DNA from 3 places in the Propionimicrobium sp. BV2F7 genome. Region 1 is predicted to be linked to each of the others. Evidence: riboswitches for the same ligand, from Rfam matches in the RefSeq annotation. Region 1 holds a riboswitch; each other region holds the start of a gene.
What was found. A riboswitch is a leader RNA that binds a small molecule or an ion and turns the genes downstream of it on or off. The one in region 1 is predicted to bind cobalamin.
Positions count from the first base shown of each region.

Region 2: another riboswitch for cobalamin. It lies ahead of HMPREF1255_RS05960 (iron ABC transporter permease); the one in region 1 lies ahead of HMPREF1255_RS06600 (iron ABC transporter permease).
Region 3: another riboswitch for cobalamin. It lies ahead of HMPREF1255_RS05895 (iron ABC transporter permease); the one in region 1 lies ahead of HMPREF1255_RS06600 (iron ABC transporter permease).

Region 1 is NZ_AZIS01000005.1:29,276-33,992, reverse strand. Features, by position in the region: gene HMPREF1255_RS06610 (ABC transporter substrate-binding protein) at 1-101, opposite strand, end outside; gene HMPREF1255_RS06605 (ABC transporter ATP-binding protein) at 98-928, opposite strand; gene HMPREF1255_RS06600 (iron ABC transporter permease) at 925-1,971, opposite strand; cobalamin riboswitch at 2,075-2,255, opposite strand; gene HMPREF1255_RS06595 (ribulokinase) at 2,540-4,075, opposite strand; gene deoC (deoxyribose-phosphate aldolase) at 4,107-4,717, opposite strand, start outside.
Region 2 is NZ_AZIS01000004.1:350,667-355,383, reverse strand. Features, by position in the region: gene HMPREF1255_RS09430 (Rib/alpha-like domain-containing protein) at 1-1,763, shown strand, start outside; cobalamin riboswitch at 1,881-2,011, shown strand; gene HMPREF1255_RS05960 (iron ABC transporter permease) at 2,045-3,109, shown strand; gene HMPREF1255_RS05955 (ABC transporter substrate-binding protein) at 3,123-4,118, shown strand; gene HMPREF1255_RS05950 (ABC transporter ATP-binding protein) at 4,118-4,717, shown strand, end outside.
Region 3 is NZ_AZIS01000004.1:334,598-339,314, forward strand. Features, by position in the region: gene HMPREF1255_RS05885 (NAD(P)H-quinone oxidoreductase) at 1-366, shown strand, start outside; gene argG (argininosuccinate synthase) at 692-2,110, shown strand; cobalamin riboswitch at 2,191-2,320, shown strand; gene HMPREF1255_RS05895 (iron ABC transporter permease) at 2,422-3,408, shown strand; gene HMPREF1255_RS05900 (ABC transporter substrate-binding protein) at 3,441-4,424, shown strand; gene HMPREF1255_RS05905 (ABC transporter ATP-binding protein) at 4,425-4,717, shown strand, end outside.

The sequences.
Region 1 (4,717 bases):
GCGCTAGAGTCGCCGCTACCGGAGGTGCTAGCTCCGCCACAGCCGGTGGCGAGCAGCGTTAGGCCCAGCGCCAGCGCCGGGAGACCTTTCCGCATTTTCATTTTTCTTCCTTTCCTTTGCTAATCAGCAGATGTGTTTCATGCGTCACAGGGTTGGGCGCCTGAATGGCCTCAACCCTGAAAGCTTCGTCCATAAGTTGGGTGTTGATGACGTCTTTCGGTTCGCCAAACGCGATCATCGAGCCGGCGTGCATGACTGCAACCATGTCGAAGTTGCGCAGCACTAGATCGAGGTCGTGGATAGCTGCGACGACAGTGCATTCGAGGGTGGTCAGCAGTTTCAGGAGCTTCAGCTGCCAAGCGATATCCAAGTGGTTAGTCGGCTCGTCGAGCATGAAGATCGGGGAACCCTGCGCCAGGCCACGCGCGATCATCGCCCTACGACGTTCACCGCCAGACAGGTGATCGCAGGCAGAATCGATGCGATCGTCCAGGCCCACCTGAGCGAGCGCGCTGACCACGATGTCCCTATCCTTGTGGACGTCCACCGACCAGGGCGCGCGGTGCGGAATCCTGCCCAGGTTGACCATCTCGCCTAGGGTTAGGGCCGCCGGCGGGCTTTCCTCCTGACCGACGAAAGAGATAATTCGGGCGCGCGTCTTCGGGGCGTACGCGGTGACGTCCCGCTCGCCGATCCGGACTATGCCCTCCACTGCCGGGTTGATGCCCGCGAGCGCGCGAAGCAGCGTCGACTTGCCAGCACCGTTCGTGCCCACCAGCGCCAGCTTGGTGCCGTAGGGCACGTCGAAGCTGACGTGCTTGACGGCGACGTAACCGCCGACCGCGGCAGCCACGCCACGGACGCTGATGAAGCAGCGTTTCCTCAGATAATCTTCGTCTTGGATCTTTTCCAGGTCTACCTTGCTCATGCGTCCCTACTTCCGAACGCGTAGCTGCGCCGGCCCATCAAGAACAGGAACAGCGGAGCTCCGACAACACCAGTAACCACGCCGAGTGGCATTTCCTGAGGCCTGGCGACGACTCGCGAAATGACGTCAACCCAAAGCAGGAAGACCGCACCACCAGCCGCGCACACAGGCAACATCCGTTTATGGAGAGCGCCGACGATCATCCTGGATGCGTGCGGAATGATGAGGCCGACAAAGCCGATACCACCTGCAACAGCAACCAGCACACCAATCAGCACGCTGGACCCGATGAACAGGCCGTTGCGCATAGCACCAACCCGTATGCCCAGGGCTGCCGCAGTTGAAGGACCGGTCATCAGGGCGTCCATCCAAGAAGAAATTAGCATCAGCGCTACCAAAGAAATCGCTACGGCGACGACCGGCACGATCAGCTTTTCCCAGGTGGCGCCAGCAACCGAACCGAGCATCCAGAACATCACGGAGTTAGCCGCGCGATTGTCATCGGAAAGAAAGACCATGAAGGAGGCAAGCGCGCTAAATGCCGACGACATCACGACACCCGCGAGCACCATCCTCAGCGGCGTCAGGCCGCCTTGGGCTTGGGCGATGAAATAAACCGCGGCGCTAGCCGTGATCGCACCCACCATCGCGCCTAGCGAAAGAGCGTAGACACCGACGCTGCTGAACACGCCGAGGACGATTACCGCGGTGGCGCCGACGGAAGCACCCGACGAGATGCCCAGCAAGTACGGGTCTGCGAGCGGATTTTGGACGAGCGTCTGCATTGCCGCGCCCGCGATCGCTAGCCCCGCCCCCACCAACAGCGAAAGCAAAGCCCTGGGTAGACGCAATTCCCAAATGATCGTGTCGAACGGCGATGTTGTCGCTGTACCGGTTAATCGTGCCTTGACGATTTCGAAGACGTCTTCGACGGGAACTTTTTCTGCCCCAAGCGTCAGCGAGAAGAGCGCACTGACTATGGCTACTATCACTAAAGCAACGACGATTGGCGCGACCGGCAGCCTACGAAATTTTTTCGCCATCGCTACCCGCAATTCAAGGTTGTGCGCAGGAACAAAGATTTACGGTCGCCAAAAGAGTTATGACCCATTTTCCTTCCAAGTTTCTGGCCCTTTTCGCGAGGGCGTTAACCAAGAACGAATTGAAAGGTTTTCGGACTCAGGATCCATCAATTTCGGCGCCTTCCCGGTTTCCCAGTGGCTTCGTGCCGAATCGTCTCCATCACCGCTGCGCGTCAGTCTCGGATTCTCACCGATGTTCCCTGCCATCAATTAATTAGGTGATACTCAATTCGCTTGCTAGCAAAGTAACACTTCCGTAGTGGGACGGCAAGCAAATCCATGTTTTGGCATTGTTTTGCCCAAGGATTTAGGACGAAAAGTGTCATTGTGTCATTTTTGGCTCGTAGACGAGCCAAAGTTGACTCAAAAAATAAGTTTTTTACTTCTGCAAAGGTTTCACACAACGTCAGGGCCTAGGGCGGGGCAAGACGGGCAACCATTATCACCGGAATGTTCAGCTGCGAAGATGAAACGAGGGCGCCACAGGAATCATCCGGTAGCGCCCTCGTCTTTTCAGTAAATAAATTGGTTACCCAGAAACATGCTGCGCCGTCTTGCGGCTAATAGGAGCTAAAGCTTCATATATCTCTAGATAGCGTTTGTGGTAGAACTCGTACTCGCTTGTGGCTTCAGGGTTTGGCTCGATCGAATCGGCCATAGTCACCATCGCCTTTGCAGCACTGCCAATATCATCGTGCAAGCCGGCACCTATTGACGCAAGAATCGAACATCCCATAAGCGGGCCCTCAGTGTTCTTCGGGAACAACATTGGAACGCCCGTCACGTCAGCATGCATTTGCATCCAGAATCTTGATTTCGTCGGGCCACCAGATACGACGACCTTTACCGGGTCGAATCCCTTTTCCCGGAATGTGTCGAAAATTGTCTTAGTTCCGTAACAAACAGACTCTAAGACTGCCCGATACAAATGACCTTCTCCGTGAGAAAGAGTCAACCCTGTAAACGCGCCACGAGAGTAGGGGTTAGAGAATGGCGAACGGTTGCCTTGGAAGTGATCGAGCGCGATTACACCATCACATCCGATAGGGATTTCTTTTGCCAAGTCATTCAGGTAGTTATACAAACTGGCAGAGTCGTCACCGTGCTTGTGGGCCTCAACGGTGAACTTATGCGTAAACCAGTTATTCACAGAACCGGAAGAAATCTGGCCTGCCTCGACCGTGTACTGTCCAGGGATAATCGCATCAAAGTACGCTCCCCAAATCCCCTGGGAATAGATTGCCTGATCGGTCTGGCCAAGCATAACGTGTGAGGATCCTGTGATCAGAGCCAAAGATCCTTCATCCACAACGCCTAGACCAATAGCCCCAACGTGCGCATCGATGCCGCCCATAGTGACTGGTATTCCAGCTTTAAGGCCCAGTTCACTAGCTGCCTTGGAGCTAAGCTCGCCAACTACCTCGCCCATCTTCAAAACAGACGGAGGAAGTTTCCTTAACGCGTCAGGGATTCCTGCCTTTGCATAAAGGTTAGTAGGCCAACCCGACCAGTTGGAATCGTAGAAATACTTACAGGTAGCCGTACAAATCGACATCGCCCACTCTCCGGTGAGCTTGAAGTTCATCCAGTCAATACAGTCGGCGAATACCTCAGCCTTCTCGTATACCTCTGGCTCATTCTTGGAGAGCCACATCAGCTTCGGGATGCCCCATTCAGCGGAGACAGTCTGCATACCAGCGTACTTAAGTGCAGGATCGCCAGTATTCGTTAGCTTCTCTGCCTCGTCAGCTGCCCTAACATCCATCCAAAGCAATGCAGGCCTTAAGGGTTCGCCGTCCTTATCGCAAGCGACAACAGTGGCGGAAGTACCATCGACGGCGATACCGCAGATTTGTTCAGCCGAGACAGTTTCAAGCAATTCGGCCAACGAGCCTTTCAAGCCACCCCACCAGTCTTGAGGGTTTTGTTCAGCCCAAGCCGGCCTTGGGGTGTATGTCTCTACAGCAACTGAAGCCGTAGCGATCATTTCGCCCTCTGGGGTAACAGCAGCAACCCTTACTCCACCCGTTCCTACGTCTATGCCTAGTAATAATTGATCAGTCATTTTTTAACCTCGTTGTTAATAGATAATTGGTTTATTTTCCTAGAACCGCGCGAGAGCTAGACAGGCCGAGCCTATTGGCGCCCGCATTAATCATCTTTTCGGCTGTTTCTGCATCTCTAATTCCACCCGATGCTTTCACACCCATTTCTTTGCCGACCGTTTCGCGCATTAATTTCACAGCTTCTACGCTTGCGCCACCGGCTTTGTGGAAACCTGTAGAAGTCTTTACAAAATCCGCATTTGCTTTCTTAGCGCATTTACAAACTTCAACAATTTCCTCATCTGTTAATACAGCGGATTCAATAATGACTTTGAGAACTACATCGTTGGGCAAAGCATCACGCACCGCCTTAATGTCGGAAGTGACGTATTCCCAATCGTGTTCCTTGGCTTTTCCGACATTGATCACCATGTCGATTTCATTTGCGCCATTTTCGGCCGCTTTTTTAGCCTCAAGAGCCTTCACCTCGCTGATGTGCGCTCCGCTGGGGAAGCCACATACAGCAGCGACTTTTAGCGTTTCCGGTACGGTAATTGGAAGCATACTGGGCGAAACACATACCGAATAAGTTCCAAGTTCGACGGCCTCATCGATAATTTTTTTTACATCTTCTGCGGTGGCTTCTGGTGCCAACAGAGTGT
Region 2 (4,717 bases), on a different contig from region 1:
TGACCGTTAAGGTTCCTGAAAATGCTGCTCCTGACACCATAATTAACGTCACCGTTAAGGATGGCGACAAGACTCTAGACACCTCCACCGTTACCGTTACTAAGCCTGATGCTAAAGATGACGACAACGACGGCGTCCCGAACGACAAGGATAACTGCCCGACTATTGCTGGTCCGGCCTCCAACAATGGTTGCCCGGCATGGAATGACGGCACTGGTGCTCCTGGTTCTGATGTAACTCTCGACAAGGATCCGGCTAACGGTCCTCTGCCGAAGACTGTTACTTGCGAGGCCGACAAGGGCGCTACTTGTGCCATCGATGAGAATGGCAACGTAGTTGTCAAGGTTCCTGCTAATCTGAACGACGGCGACAAGATCGTTGTTAAGGTCAAGGACGGTGACAAGGTTCTGGACACCTCCACCGTTACCGTCAAGGACGGCGACGATGACAACGACGGTGTTCCGAACTCCAAGGACAAGTGCGCTGACACCCCTGCTGGCACCAAGGTCGACAAGGACGGCTGCCCGATTGTTGCTGACTACCAGCCTGGTTACGGTGATCCCGTTGTAGTTGCTCCTGGCGAGTCCAAGACTGCCGCTCCGGTTTACGCCGGCGACAAGAAGGCTCCGGAAGGCACCAAGTACCAGATCAAGGACGGCTGGAAGGCCCCAGAAGGCTGGACTGTGACTGTCGATCCTATGACCGGTGTTGTCACCGCTAAGGCTCCTGCCAAGGCTGACCTCAAGGGCGACACCGCTGAAGAGGTTAAGGTTCCTGTTGTAGTCACCTACCCCGACGGCGCAACTGCCGACGAGGCTGAGGCTATCTTCCAGCTCGATTCCGACAACGACGGCACCCCCGACGTTAAAGATGATGACGACGACAACGACGGCGTCAAGGACGAGGATGAGAAGAAGGACGGCACCAACCCGAAGAATCCCGACACCGACAATGACGGAGTTTCTGATGGTCGTGAGAAGGACCTTGGTACCGATCCTAAGAATGACGACACTGATGGTGATGGTCTGAAGGATGGTGAAGAGGCCGGTACCGATATTGACGATAAGGGCAACCCGACCAAGAATGATGACGGTACTCCTAAGGTCAATAAGGACAACGCCACCAATACCGATCCGAAGAAGGCTGACACTGATGGTGACGGCATCTCTGACGGTCGCGAAAAGAACATCGGCACCGACCCAAACAAGGGTGACACCGATGGCGACGGTCTGAATGATGGCCAGGAGGCTGGCACCGACGTCGACGAGAACGGTAATGCCGTTAAGGACGACAAGGGTAACCCGAAGGTCAACAAGGACGGTGCTACCGGCACCGACCCGTTGAAGGCCGATACCGACAACGACGGCATCAACGATGGCGACGAGGTCAACGGCACCAAGAACCCGTTCAAGAACGACAAGTTCGACCCGAACGGCAAGCCTGGTAACACCAACCCGCTGAACCCGGACACTGACGGCGACGGCCTGACTGACGGTGACGAGGTCACTGGCGCCAAGAATGGCGGCAAGCCTACCAACCCGAACGTGGCTGACACCGATGGTGACGGAATCAACGACGGTGACGAGATTGCCAACGGCACCGACCCGCTTGACCCGAACGACCCGGGCAAGAAGGCTAAGAAGTTCAAGAAGAAGGCAAAGGCTGGTCTGCCGACCACCGGCGCCGACGCACTGCCTATCGCAGCGTTTGGTCTGATTGCCGCTGGTGCTGGCGCTTACGCGATCCGTCGTCGCAAGCACTAACAGCTGCTAGCTAAATAAAGAGGTTTGGGCCGTCCCACTTGGGGCGGCCCAAACTTCTTGTTTGGAAACAACTGGCCGTAACAAGGCGTGATTCATTGCTAAAACTGTTAAGTAGTGTAAGAATATCTATTTGTTAGGCAATCCGAACTTGCCTAATAGCCGGTACAGGGAATTTGGTGAGAACCCAAAACTGACGCGCAACGGTAAGACGTAAGTCGAGTCCGACCTCTAACCGGCAGGTATCATTAGCCGCGCGAACCGGCCCGACCGAAAGTAACCGAATGCAGGAAAGTGCTACCGCCAAGGGGAGCACAATCCTGAGGCGGAGAAAAAATAAACGCAAGCGCAATGTGCGTCTTGTAATTCTGCTGCTCTTGATGGTCCTCACCCCGCTGCTTTCCATAGTTTTCGGGTCAGCAAACGTGAGCATCCCAGACATCGTTGGTGTCACACTCGATCATCTTGGTTTCAACGTCGATAAAACCTGGACGCCAGCCATCGATGCGATCGTCTGGCAGAATCGTGTCCCAAGAATCATTGCTGGGCTGGCTGTTGGCGCGATTCTGGGCGTTGCGGGTGTCGTTCTGCAGGCGTTGGTGCGTAACCCGCTGGCGGAGCCTTACGTGCTCGGCGTTTCTAGCGGTGCATCGACTGGCGCGGCGCTTTCGATTATCGTGCTCGGCGCGTCCAACTACATGGTCACGGGCAGCATGGCTTTCGCGGGAGCACTCATAGCTACGCTGATGGTGATGGCAGTCGCCGGTCAAGGCTCGACGCCACTGCAGCTTATACTCGCAGGTCTTGCAGCTGGCTTCGGTTTTCAGGCAGTAACGAACCTGCTCATATTTTCTTCTGGCAGCCCCGAAACATCGCAGGCCGTTATGTTCTGGATGCTTGGGTCGTTGGCTCGCGCACAGTGGCCGCAACTCCCGCTGTTAGTGATCGTTGCCGTGGTTTTCACGGCTGTGATGTTCTTCTGCGGCCCGATCCTCGACGCTCTGGCGAGCGGAGACAGAACGGCCGAGTCGGTGGGAGTGAATGCATCGAGGATGCGGGTCGTCATGCTGATTATCGTTTCGGCTTCAGTGGCAATAGCAGTGGCGGCGGCAGGCGGAATTGGCTTTGTCGGGCTGATCGTGCCGCACGTCATTCGATCATTCATCGGATATTCACATCGCTTCCTAGTGCTCGGATCAGCACTCGCTTCATCGCTGTTCCTGGTTTGGATGGATGCAATCGCCCGCGTCGCATTTGCTCCTGCAGAGCTACCGATCGGGGTAATCACAGGTTTAATTGGTGCGCCTTGTTTAGTAGTCCTCATTAAGAGGCAACGGCGTGCAAGTTAAGAAAGGAAAAAGAATGAGGAAACAACTCATCGCCGGAGCGCTAGCGCTCGGTCTTGCTCTCACCGGATGTTCCAGTAACAATGCTGAAAGCGAGTCTTCAGCTCCGGCATCGTCCGCCGCGCAGGCAGGATTCCCTGCCAAGATTCAAAGCTGCAACGAGACTTTGGAATTCGAGAAGGCTCCGGAGCGCATTCTGTTGCTCTCTGAAACCGACTTCTCAATCCTCTACGACCTAGGCCTGGCCGACAAAGTAGTCGCCAAGTCCGGTAACCGCCGCATCGACGAGAGCTACCCCGAAATGAACAAGGCTCTCGACGCCATCCCGCAACTTGAGGCCGGCGACACCGGCACCGGCGGCGCAAAAGTGTCCACCGAGGCCGCGCTGTCTGTAAACCCCGACGTCGTCTTCGGTTATGACGAGGGCGCCGACCGTGAAAAGCTGAAGGCATCCGGTGTTCCGCTGTACTCGCCCGACGCGATGTGTCCGGGCTACACCACCGATCACGCGTCTTACGATCTCGTCTACAACGAGATCGACAAGATCGCCACCATGTTCGGCGTTCAGGACAAGGCCAAGGAGGTTAAGGACAAGGTTGCCAAGCGCCTCGAGGATGTCAAGAAGGCAGCTCCTTCCGGCAGCAAGGCCAATGCCGCAGCGCTGTTCGTGATGCCGGGATCCACCGAGTTCTACACCTACGGAACCAGCTCCATGGTTCAGCCGATCTTCGAAGCCAATGGCCTGAAGAACGTCTACGACGACTCCAAGGAGCGCGTATTCGACGCATCCATGGAATCCCTTCTCGAAAAGGACCCCGAGTGGATCGTGCTGATGGCCGACTCCTCCACGCCGGAGGAAGCCAAGGCGATCCTCAAGGGTTACGCCGGTGCTGACGGCCTGCAGGCTGTGAAGAATGACAAGATCGTCTACCTGCCGTTCGTCCTCACCGACCCGCCGACAACCCTGTCTGTTGACGGCGCCGTCAAGCTCGGAGAGCTGCTGAAGAAGTAATGATTACTGTCAACCGCCTCTCCGTCAGCCGTGGAAAACGTCGGATTATCTCCGACGTTAGCTTTAGCGTGTCTGACGGCGAGGTGGTTGGCGTAGTCGGCGTCAACGGGTGCGGAAAATCTACCCTTCTGATGGCGCTACACAATGCTCTGAAGCCAGACACTGGTGAAGTGCTGGTGGACGGCAAAAACATTGCCGAGCTGAGTAGGCGAGAAATCGCCAAACAAATAGCCGTGGTGGCTCAGGAACGCGATGCGGTTTTGCCGCTGACCGTTCGTGATGCCGTCGGCCTCGGCAGGCTGGCTAGCCGGCATCTGATTGGATACGGCGACGACGCCGACCAGAGCCTCGTCGACGAAGCGATGGCTCGTGTCGAACTTACAGACCTAGCCGATCGGCTAGTCACAAATCTTTCCGGCGGTGAGCGTCAGCGCGTGATGATCGCCCGCGCGATCGCCCAGCAGTCCTCGCACCTGCTGATGGACGAACCGACCAACCACCTAGATCTGCGGCATCAATTCGCGCTTCTAGACCTGATCTCGGAGCTCGGGCGGACTACGGTAATTGTGCTTCACGATCTAAACCTGGCGGCTCGGTGC
Region 3 (4,717 bases), on a different contig from region 1:
GTGGACGTGATCCTGGACATCATTGGCGCTAAATATCTGCAGCCGAATGTCGATTGCCTGGCTCAGGATGGGCGCATGGTGATCATCGGCATGCAGAAGGGCGTCAAGGGTGAGCTAAACATCGGCAAGCTGCTCAACAAGCGCGGCACCATCACGGCGACGAGCTTGCGGTTCCGTCCGACTGAGCAGAAGTCAGAAATCGCCCAGGCTGTTCGCGAAAAGATTTGGCCGCTTTACGAGGATGAGACTCTCTCGTTGCCTGATATTACCGTTTTCCCGATGGAGAATGCGGCTGAGGCTCACGAGATGCTCGACTCTGGCCAGTTGATGGGCAAGATCGTTTTGGCAGTCGACCAGCCTCGATAATTATTTCTATTAGTTGCCGGCCGGCGTCCGTTTGGGCGTCGGCCGGTTTTCATCTAGTCACACCGCGACAAGACGTGGCTGCTGGATTAGTAAGTTTGCAATCTAAACGCGTTTCCCCTTGCTGGAGAGACGAATTTCATCCTGCTGCCGAATTTTATGCCTTAGCGACCACATTTTGTCACGCACTTGCGAGATTAAATTCCACATCTATATAAGCGGCGAATCAGCACTCCCCCGTTCGAGGCGAGTTGGTCACTATCGCAACTATCGAAAGTTTATTCGGTCAATGTGGAAATTATTACTTTAGCGCGTTAAGCTAGCGGGCGTGTCTAAAGTATTAACTTCTTTGCCCGCAGGCGAGCGCGTTGGCATCGCCTTCTCAGGTGGCCTCGATACGTCGGTAGCAGTGGCTTGGATGCGTGAAAAGGGCGCAATTCCCTGCACTTACACTGCAGACATCGGCCAGTACGACGAGCCAGATATCGAGTCGGTTCCCGGCCGTGCCCTGCAGTACGGCGCCGAGCTTTCGCGCCTGGTCGACTGCAAGGAATCGCTGGTCGATCAGGGCCTGATGGCTCTGCAGTGTGGCGCGTTCAACGTCACCAGCGCCGGCCGCCCGTACTTCAACACCACTCCAATCGGCCGCGCAGTCACCGGAACGCTGCTGGTTCGCGCCATGGCCGAAGACGACGTAAACATTTGGGGCGACGGCTCCACCTACAAAGGCAACGACATCGAGCGTTTCTACCGCTACGGCCTACTCGCTAACCCGCAGCTGCGCATCTACAAGCCTTGGCTGGACGAGGACTTCGTCTCCGAGCTTGGCGGCCGCGACGAGATGAGCGTTTGGCTGACCAAGCGCGATCTGCCCTACCGCGACTCGAAGGAGAAGGCCTACTCCACCGACGCAAACATTTGGGGCGCGACCCACGAGGCCAAGACCCTCGAGCTGCTGGATGCATCCCTGGAGGACGTCGAACCGATCATGGGCGTCAAATTCTGGGATCCGGACGTCCAGATCGACACCGAGGACGTCACCATCGAGTTTGTCGAGGGCTTCCCTGTTGCCATCAACGGCGAGCACTTCGATTCGCGCGTTGACCTGGTGCTTAAGGCAAACGAGATCGGCGGCCGCCATGGCCTGGGCATGAGCGACCAGATCGAGAACCGCATCATCGAGGCGAAGAGCCGCGGCATCTACGAGGCACCGGGCATGGCGCTGCTGTGGATCGCCTACGAGCGCCTGATTAATGCGATTCACAACGAGGACACGCTGGCCAACTACCACGCTGAGGGCCAGAAGCTCGGGCGCAAGCTTTACGAGGGCCGCTGGATGGATCCGCAGTCGCTGATGACGCGCGATTCCATCGCCCGCTGGGTTGCTGCAGTCGTCACCGGCGAGGTGGTCATCAGGCTGCGGCGCGGCTGGGACTACTCCATCATGGACACCCGCGGCCCGGGTTTCAGCTATCACCCGGATCGTCTGTCGATGGAACGCGTTGAGGACGCCGCCTTCGGCCCGACGGACCGCATCGGCCAGCTCACCATGCGCAACCTGGACATCGCGGATTCGCGCAGCAAGCTGGAAACCTACGCTTCGCAGGGTCAGATCACCGCTGGCGCGACTCAGGATCTGCTCGGCGAGCTGCAGCCTGGACGCGCAGGCGAGATCGCGAACCGCGGCATCGATTCCACCGAGGGCGAGGTTCTCGACCGCGCCGCGATGGACTCTGGCCACGACTAACGGCACATAAACTAAGAAAATCCCGCAGACGCCTAATGCCTGCGGGATTTTCTTTGCAATTTTTAATACGGATGTCCATTTTCACATATTGCTGATAGGTTCTATGTAGTTAGCCACAGGGGAATTCTGGTTTGTATCCAGAACTGTCGCGCAACGGTGAAGTCGCTTAGCGAACAAGTCCGAAAACCTGGGCTGTCGAATATTTTTGTACGCCGCGCAAGACGGCTTGAACAGAAAGAAGATTCGTGAGCGATACAGCCACCGCAAAGACACTCGAGCTTTACGGCAAGACGAGGCGCCGCCAACGGCTGATTCTCTTCGCTTTGCTGGCTGCAGTCCTCGTTTTGCCATTGGTTACGATCGCTATTGGCCCGGCCGCCGTGTCCGTCGGCGACGTCATCGGCGTCATCAAAAGTCACATCCCAAGTCTGGACGTCGACATCACGTGGAGCCAGAACGTGGATGCAATCGTCTGGAAGACCCGTCTACCTAGAATCATCTCGGGCTTGGCTATTGGTGCGATCCTGGGCATTGCAGGTGCCGTGATGCAGGCTGTGGTGCGCAACCCCCTGGCCGAACCGTACGTGTTAGGCGTCAGCTCGGGTGCCTCGACGGGCGCTGCTGCAATGATAATTCTGTTCGGGTCTATCGCTTCTTGGTCGGTTGGCTTGGCCGCATTCGCGGGCGCGCTGGCGGCAACGCTGTTTCTGCTTCTGGTGACGGGAAATTCCGGATCGTCTCTGCGATTGATTCTCGCCGGCCTAGCGGCCAACTTCGGCTTCCAGGCTCTAACCAACTTCATCATCTTCTCTTCGGGCACGCCGGAGGCAACTCAAGCCGTCATGTTCTGGATGCTTGGCTCGCTTGCCCGCGCTAACTGGTCGCAGGCGGTTCCACTGATTGTTACGGCCCTCATTTTCTCAGTTGTCGTGGCGCTTTTCGGCCCAGTTCTCGACGCCCTGTCCAGCGGAGATCGCACGGCCCAATCGGTTGGCATCGAGCCAACCAAGGCGAGGCTGGCGATCCTGATTCCCGTCTCTGCCGTAATCGGCATCGCTGTGGCATCATCGGGCGCGATAGGTTTCGTCGGCCTAATTATTCCGCACGTGATGCGCTCGATCGTCGGCTCTTCGCACAGAGTTTTGACGCTTGGCTGCGCCCTTGCGGGAGCATTCTTCTTGGTTATCGCCGACACGTTCGCGCGCATAGCTTTCGCCCCGATTGAAATGCCGATCGGGGTAATCACCGGCATGGTTGGCGTGCCATTCATCGTCTTGCTGGTTAGGCGAATGAAGTAACCAGCGACAACAAAAAGAAAAGGAGTAAACGAATGAAGAAGTTCGTTTGTGCACTGGCCGCATTGGCCTTAGCCGTCCCGCTAGCTTCTTGCGGACAGTCAGCCGCAGACAAGAAAGCTGCAGAAAGTTCGTCGGCACCCGAAAAAATCCAGGTCAAAAGCTGCGACGAAACCCTGACCTTAGACAAGGCTCCCGAGCGCGTGTTAATGATCTCAGACGTCAACTCATCGATCCTCGATGAGCTAGGCGTGCTAGATAAAGTAGTTTTCCGCGCTGGTGATGACCGCATTAAAAACGTTCGCCCAGAGCTTAAGAAAAAGCTGGATAAGATCGAATCAGCTGAGTCCGGGAAACTCGGTACCGGTGGTTCTACGGTAGCAACTGAAACCGTCCTGGACATGAACGTCGATCTGGTTATTGGCTACGACAAAGCTGTCGACAGAAAGGCCTTGGCAGAAGCAGGTGTCCCGCTCTATTCACCAGATTCCTACTGCCCCAATTACAAGCTAGATCACGCAGATTTTGGCCTTGTAGATAACGAAATCGAAAAGATGGGAAAGATATTCCAAGTAGAGAAAAAGGCTGAGGAAGTTAAGAAAAATTCTGAAGCCCAGATCCAAAAAATCAAACCTTCCTCGGAAGTTAAAGGGGCTAAGGCCGTCGCTGTCTTCGTTACGCCAGGGTCAGATAAGTTATCGGCTTTCAATTCATCTTCGATGGTGCAGCCGATCTTCGAAGCTAATGGCATCGAAAACGCTTACGCCGATGGCCCGAAGAGGGTATTCCCAATTTCAATGGAGGATCTACTTGCCAAAAATCCTGATTACATTGTCGTCTTGTCACTGAATCCCGACGAAAATGAAGCGTTAAACACGTTCGCCAGTTTCCCGGGTTCAGAAGACCTGAAAGCAAGTCAAGAAGGTCAGGTAGTGTTCCTGCCATTCGCTCTGACCGATCCGCCATCCACCCTTTCGGTTGACGGCGCCGTCGAACTGGCCAACAGGCTGCAAAAATAAATGCTTAAAGCAACTGATATCCGTGTCTGTCGGGGCGATCGGGTGGTCGTCGATGGCGTCAACCTGAGCGCCTCGGCAGGCAAGGTGCTCGGCATTGTCGGGCCAAACGGCTCGGGCAAGTCCAGCATGTTGTTTTCGCTGTTTCGCGCGCTGGAACTTGCCGGTGGTCGCGTCGAGGTGGACGGCGACGACATCGCGAAAATGAAGCGTCGCCAGATCGCCGAAAAAATTTCGGTGGTGGCCCAAGAGCGCGAGGATACGCTCGCGCTTTCGGTTTACGACTACGTAATGCT